Regions from separate parts of the Methylobacterium sp. NFXW15 genome, predicted to be linked through region 1. Evidence: predicted binding sites of a transcription regulator. Region 1 holds the regulator's gene; the other holds the start of a gene.
What was found. Region 1 encodes LexA, which represses DNA repair genes until DNA is damaged. Its sites were predicted from a motif close to TGTTCNNNNTGTGTTCNG; they were not measured.

Region 2: the regulator LexA is predicted to act here: its motif matches at 2,093-2,110, upstream of J4O73_RS02660 (ATP-dependent helicase).

The regions. Positions count from the first base shown of each region.
Region 1 is NZ_JAGEKG010000006.1:44,568-47,957, reverse strand. Features, by position in the region: partial or broken gene J4O73_RS14695 (ComEC/Rec2 family competence protein) at 52-1,395, shown strand; gene lexA (transcriptional repressor LexA) at 1,389-2,135, opposite strand; gene J4O73_RS14685 (OmpA family protein) at 2,335-2,934, opposite strand.
Region 2 is NZ_JAGEKG010000001.1:552,772-556,161, forward strand. Features, by position in the region: gene J4O73_RS02650 (AsmA-like C-terminal region-containing protein) at 1-1,569, opposite strand, end outside; gene J4O73_RS02655 (hypothetical protein) at 1,728-1,985, opposite strand; gene J4O73_RS02660 (ATP-dependent helicase) at 2,121-3,390, shown strand, end outside.

The DNA of each region.
Region 1 (3,390 bases):
CAACCGCAACGCTCAGCCACGCGACCTAATCGCCGGCCAACACGCAACATTGTTGTGTCGATCTCGGGCCTGCACATGGTGCTGGCGGCGGGCGTGGTGTTCTGGCTCGTCCGGGCCCTGCTCGCCCTGGTGCCGCACCTCGCACTGCTCTGGCCCATCAAGAAGATCGCGGCCGGGGCGGCCATGGCGGGGGCGACCGCCTATTGTGCCTTTTCCGGCTGGGACATCGCCGCCGAGCGCAGCCTCATCATGACGCTCATCATGCTGGGGGCGATCCTCGTGGACCGTCCCGCCCTGTCCCTGCGCAACCTCGCGCTCGCGGCCCTGGTCTGCCTCGCGCGCGAACCGGAGGCCCTGCTCGGCCCGAGCTTCCAGATGTCCTTCGGTGCCGTGGCGGGACTCGTCGCCTGCGCACGACTCATCGATGGCAGGCTGTTCCTCAGCCCCGGCGCAGGCCGGGTCGGACGAGTGGCGGGCGTCGTCGCACGGGGGATCGTCGGCACGCTGGCCACGACCCTCGTCGCACAGGTCGCGACAGCCCCCTTCGCGACCTACCATTTCCAGACGGTTCAGCCCTTCGGCGTACTCGGCAACGCCCTGACACTCCCCCTCGTGTCACTGGTCGTGATGCCCTGCGCCGTGCTCGGGACAGTGGCCTATCCCTTCGCCCTCGATCACCCCGTCTGGTGGGTGATGGGGCAAGCGGTGGCCGGGATGCTCGCCATCTCCGAATGGATCGCCGGTTTCGGACGCTCCGTGCTGGTGGTGCCCGCCTTCGGCACCGGGGCGCTGCTGCTGCTGGCGGCGGCGCTCCTGCTGGCCACGTTGCCCGCCTCGCGCCTGCGCCGCTTGGCCCTCCTACCGGCCCTGGCCGGGCTCGCCCTCGCGGCCTTTCCGCAACGGCAGGATCTCTATGTCGATCGCCAGGGGACGGGCGCTGCCCTGCGCGGCGCGGACGGACACCTCACCCTGCTCGGCAAGCCCTCGCGCTTCGTTCTGGAGCAATGGCTGAAGGCCGATGGCGACGATCGCCGGGCCGCCGACCTCCTCGCCGCGTCCCAACCGGGCCGCTGCGACCGCCTCGGCTGCACCGCCCACCTCACGGATGGACGGGCGATCGCGCTGGTGAAGGACAGCCGCGCCTTCCCCGAGGATTGCGCCCGCGCGGCCATCGTCATCACGGCGCTGACGGCCCCGTCGAGTTGCGCAGCGCCCCTCATCCTCGACCGGCGACGCCTGTCCGATCAGGGCGCCGCCTCGCTAAGCCTGAGTGGCGGCTCCCTCGCGCCGCTCCACGCCCATGCGTCCGGACGCCATCCACCCTGGCGACCCACCCCCGCCGCAAAGCCCGCCGAGGAGACGCCGCCGGAGTGGGAGTCCCCCGTCGATCAGTAACGCCGCACGAGGCTGACGAGGCGGCCCTGGATCCGCACCCGGTCCGGTCCGAGCACGCGGGTCTCGTAGGCCGGGTTCGCGGCTTCGAGAGCGATGGAGGAGCCGCGCCGACGAAGACGCTTGAGGGTCGCCTCCTCATCGTCGATCAGCGCGACGATGATGTCGCCGGTATTGGCCGTCTCCTGCTTGCGGATGACCACGAGGTCACCGTCGAGGATGCCGGCTTCGACCATCGAATCGCCTCGCACCTCCAGGGCGTAATGCTCGCCACCCGCCAGGAAGTCCGGCGACATGGTGACGGAGTGGCTCTGGTTCTGGATGGCAGCGATGGGCGTGCCCGCCGCAATCCGCCCCATGACGGGAATCGAGACCCCCCGGAATTCCTCGTAGGCCCGTGGCTGGGCCGGGGCAGGGGAGGCAGGCGGCTGCTTGGACAGACCGCCCTCGACCACGCTCGGGGTAAACCGGCGCGGCTCCGGTGCCGAGGCGGCGGCAGCCTCGGCGGCCTCCGGACCACGCCCGAGGGCGTCCGGCAGGCGGATCACCTCGATCGCCCGCGCCCGATTGGGAAGACGGCGCAGGAAGCCCCGCTCCTCCAGCGCGGTGATCAGACGGTGGATTCCGGATTTCGACTTGAGATCGAGAGCGTCCTTCATCTCGTCGAACGAGGGCGGCACCCCACATTCCTGCATCCGCTGCTGGATGAAGCGTAGGAGGTCCAGCTGCTTACGCGTGAGCATGATCAGGTCTCGCAGAATGGCGGCGGGCGCGTTGAAACAAATCGCGAACACGTTAAGCGTTCCGCAAGTGTTCTGCAAGAGACAAGCTTGGCATTAAGGGTGGCGGGCGGATTTTCGTCGGTGGCGGCGTGTCATCGCTCGTTGGCGTGTCGCCGACCGGATGGATGCTGCCAGCGTCGTCGCGAACCGTCGGCCGCCCTCACGGCTGCCGGGTGATCAACACCTCGACACGGCGGTTGCGCGCGCGGCCTTCCGGCGTCGCATTCTCGGTGATCGGCTCGTCCGCGCCGCGCCCGCCGACAGTGATCCGTCCGGTCTCCGAGAGGGCAGGGCGGATCAGGGCGGCCACCGCCTCCGCACGCGCGAGGGACAGCGCCTGATTGTCCCGGAAGATCCGCGCCGACCGGATTGGCTGATCGTCCGTGTAGCCTACGATACGCACCGGCCCCTTTTCGGCCTGAACCACGTCGGCAATTTTGCGTAGGATCGCCAGACTGGCCGGTATGACGTGCGGCTCGCCGGAGGCGAAGACGACGCCGTTGCTGATGCGCACGGCGATCCAACTGCCGAACGGCTCCACTGCCACGGATCCGGCGGCGATCTCCTCGGCGAGGGCCGCTCGGATCCGGTCCAGCTGGCTGGGCTTCGAGCCAAGCGACACCGTGATCTGCGTGGGTACGTCGACCTTCGGCGCGGGAAGCATTGACGGAAAGATGAGCGCCAATAGACAGACAAGACCCACAATCATGATGCTATAGCAACCGATCTGAAAATATCGATATCGAATATTCGCACTCAACTGCCATTACATCCTATGCCAACCGCCGGCGCCGACGATACCGCCGAAGAAGCGAGCCGGGGACGATCGAACCGTCTTCCCGCAATGTAAGTCCCTTATGCCTGCGCATCATCCATGTAAGTTTTGTGACGCATCACGCATTTGAGATACAACCAAAGAATTTGTTATCAAAATTCTAGATACATTAAGTTGCGTTGTTTTGATCTGACTACACGGATTATACGCAAAACAGATTTTTTGTATCAGCCACCGAATTTCATAATGCCGGTGATTGCCGTGAGAGTTGCATTTGATACTAAGTTGCTCAATAATGTTGTTATATCTGGTAGATTATAGACTAAATAGCCAAATTTACGACTACTAATCCAAATTTTGATATGGATCTGTCGGCCTAAAAGCCTGTTCGTCACAGCAACGTCATCGAATGTGGACAGTGGGTTCGAAAGGACAGGTGGG
Region 2 (3,390 bases), on a different contig from region 1:
GGATCCGACCGCACCGAAGCGGACATCCTTGGCTTGCAGGGTCAGGGCAAGATCCACGTCGCGCAGGGCCGCCAGGGTCGTTCCAAGGGGCGGCAGGGCGGCGACATCGAGGTTGCTCGCGAGCAGCTGGGCCTCGAACCGGCCCCTCGCCCCGCCATTCGGGCCGAGATAGCGGGCATTGCCGCTGATCCGCGCGGGCCCAAACCCAGCGCGAAGGTTGCGCAAGGAAAAGTCCTTGGCCGAGGCCGCGACATCGGCAGCGAGATCGATGGGCCGCCCGTCGAGCAGACCGACCAGGGGGCCCTCGGCGCCGAGGCGGCGCAGCAGGCGCCCGAGCCCGTCCGATTGCTGGGCGCCGATGGCGACCGGCCCGGTGAAGCGAAGGGGCGCGCCCTCGATCTCTCCGCTCAGCGACACGTTCGCCTCGCCAGGGGCGGTGGCCGACAGGCGCCGAAGCAGCAACCCGCCGCCCCGCTCCGCCGTGCCCGCCACCACGAGGTCTCGCCATTCGGCGACCCCGAAGGCGGCGCTCTCCACCGCGACGTCGAAATCGAGCATCACCGGCAGACCCCAGCCGCCCTGCGGGACGCCGCGTGCCAGCAGCGCCTGCCCCTCGGTCGCGGTGAGGAAGGCATCGAGGTCGAGCCGCCGCGCCTTGAGCGAGACGGCCGCGCGCCATTGGTGCAGATCGAGCTGCCCGGTGCCTTCGAGGCGCAGGGACTTGCCGCCGGGATCGATATCCAGGCTCGCCTGATCGAAGCGCACCTGCGTCCCACGCGACTTGAAGGCACCCGCCACCGTGAAGGGGAGATAGGCCCCCGCCGCCTGGGACGGCGGGCCGACGACGAGCTTCGCAGTGCCTTCCGCCGTCACATTGCTCGCAGGGGGCTCATCCTGGTCGGGGGTGAGGCCGAAGCGGGCATCCACCTCGAACACGGGCGTGGCGTCGCCGCCGCCGGAGATCTTCACAGGCAGGCGGCCCTCGGGATCGGGGGTTCCGCTCACGGCGCGGAAGGGCACGCCGCCGCTCGTCGCCTCGACCCGCCACGGCCCGATCAGGGCGGGCGATTGCACCCGGACATCCTCGGCCGTGAACTGATCGGTCCGCCCGGTCGTGACCACCGCCGTAGTGACGAGGAATTGCTGGATCTGCAGGTTCTCGATGGCGAGATCCCGGTCGCGGAGGCCGTCGAGCCATCCCTTGGGCAGGCGGACCGCCTCGCCCTCGCCGAGCGGCAGGCGGATCTCGGCCCGGCCGATCCGGGTTTCGGTGAAGCGCGCCTCGCCCTTGAGGAGCGGCGCCAGGGCGATCTCGGCCTTCACAAAGCGGGCATCGAGGGACGGACCGCCCTTCGCGCCGAGGACGAGCCGATCGACCCGGAGGCGCGGCGATGGCAGGAGCCGCACCTCGATGCGGCCCTGGCTCTGCACAGACAGTCCGAGGGATTGCGACAGCGTCCGGTCGATGAAGGCCCGGTGGGCCGTCCAGTCGATGAAGGGCGGAACGGCCAGCGCCGCGATCAGGACGAGGACGATCGCGCCTGCCAGCGCGGTCAGCAGATCACGCACCGTTCCGGTTCCAGACCTCACATCGCGATGCGCCATGAAACGCGCGGTCGCGTGCCCCCATGGGCCACCCGACCGCGCCTATAGCATGACGAGCGAGAGGCCGCGCGAGCCTCGCCGGGGCAATTTACGCCGCGGTGAATCCCGCGTCGCCGGGCAGCTCAGCGGCCGACGCGCGGGATCGGCGCGGGCGGCGGCGGCGGGGCCGCATTCTGGCTGCGCTGGATGGTCATCATCGTGGTGTTGTTCTGGCTCGTCGAGTCCTGTTGCATCGTGCGGTTGTTGCTCATGGTCGACATGGACTGGTTGGCCGCGTTCGGGTTGCCCTGCTGCACCTGCGCGAAGGCCGGGGCGGCCGAGAACGCGAGGGGAAGGGCGGCGGCGAGGGCGATCCCCGCGAGGCGGTTCGTGTTGGGCATGGCTCGGCCTTTCGGCTGTCGGGTGGGCCTATGGGAGAACAAGCCTCGGCCCGTGACGCGGTTCCGGGCGCGCGCTGGGGCCGCACGGGCGGCTGCGGCCTCGACGCCGTTCGCGATTTGGTCCAGTGAAGGACGATGCAGAACCGCCCGAACGCCCTGCCCGCCGCGGACGGCCCCTCCGCTTCGATCACCGCCCGCGCCCTCGGCGCCCTGAGGCGGGATTCGGATGGCTACCTCGATGGGCTGAACCCGGAACAGCGCCTCGCCGTCGAGACGACGGAGGGGCCGATCCTCGTTCTGGCGGGCGCGGGCACGGGCAAGACGCGGGTTCTGACCACACGCATCGCTCACCTCATCTCGACCGGCCGGGCACGGCCCTTCGACATCCTGGCCGTGACCTTCACCAACAAGGCCGCGCGGGAGATGAAACACCGGATCGGCACGCTGATCGGCCCGGCGGGCGAGGGCATGCCGTGGCTCGGCACGTTCCACGCCATCGGCACCAAGATCCTGCGTCGCCACGCGGAACTGGTCGGGCTGAAGTCGGACTTCACCATCCTCGGCACCGACGACCAGTTGCGCCTGATGAAACAGGTGCTGGCCGACCAGAACATCGACGAGAAGCGCTGGCCCGCCCGCTCCCTGTCCCACCTGATCGATGGCTGGAAGAATCGCGGCCTCACGCCGGATCAGGTGCCGCCGGGCGAGGCGACGTCCTTCGCCTTCGGCAAGGGCGGCGCGCTCTACACGGCCTATCAGGCCAGGCTCGCCACCCTCAACGCGGTCGATTTCGGCGACCTCCTGTTGCTCTGCCTGAAGCTGTGGCGGGACAACACCGATATCCTGGAAAGCTATCAGGACCGGTTCCGCTACATCCTGGTGGACGAGTATCAGGACACCAACGTCGCCCAATACCTCTGGCTGAGGCTGCTGGCCCAGAAGCGCAAGAACGTCGCTTGCGTCGGTGACGACGACCAGTCGATCTATGGCTGGCGCGGGGCCGAGGTCGACAACATCCTACGGTTCGAGCACGATTTCCCCGGGGCCACCGTGGTGCGCCTGGAGCGCAACTACCGCTCGACGGGGCACATCCTGGCCGCCGCCTCGGGGCTGATCGCCAAGAACGAGAGCCGCCTCGGCAAGACCCTGCGCACCGAGGACGAGCCGGGCGAGCCCGTGACCGTGACGGGCGCCTGGGATTCGGAGGAGGAGGCACGGCTGCTGGCCGAGGCGATCGAGTCGCTTCAATCCAAGAAGCATCCGCTCTCGGAGATCGCCGTCCTCGTGCGCATCTCGGCGCAGATGCGCGAGATCGAAGATCGCTTCGTCCAGCTCGGACTACCCTACCGGGTGATCGGCGGCCCGCGCTTCTACGAGCGGGCCGAGATCCGCGATGCGCTGGCGT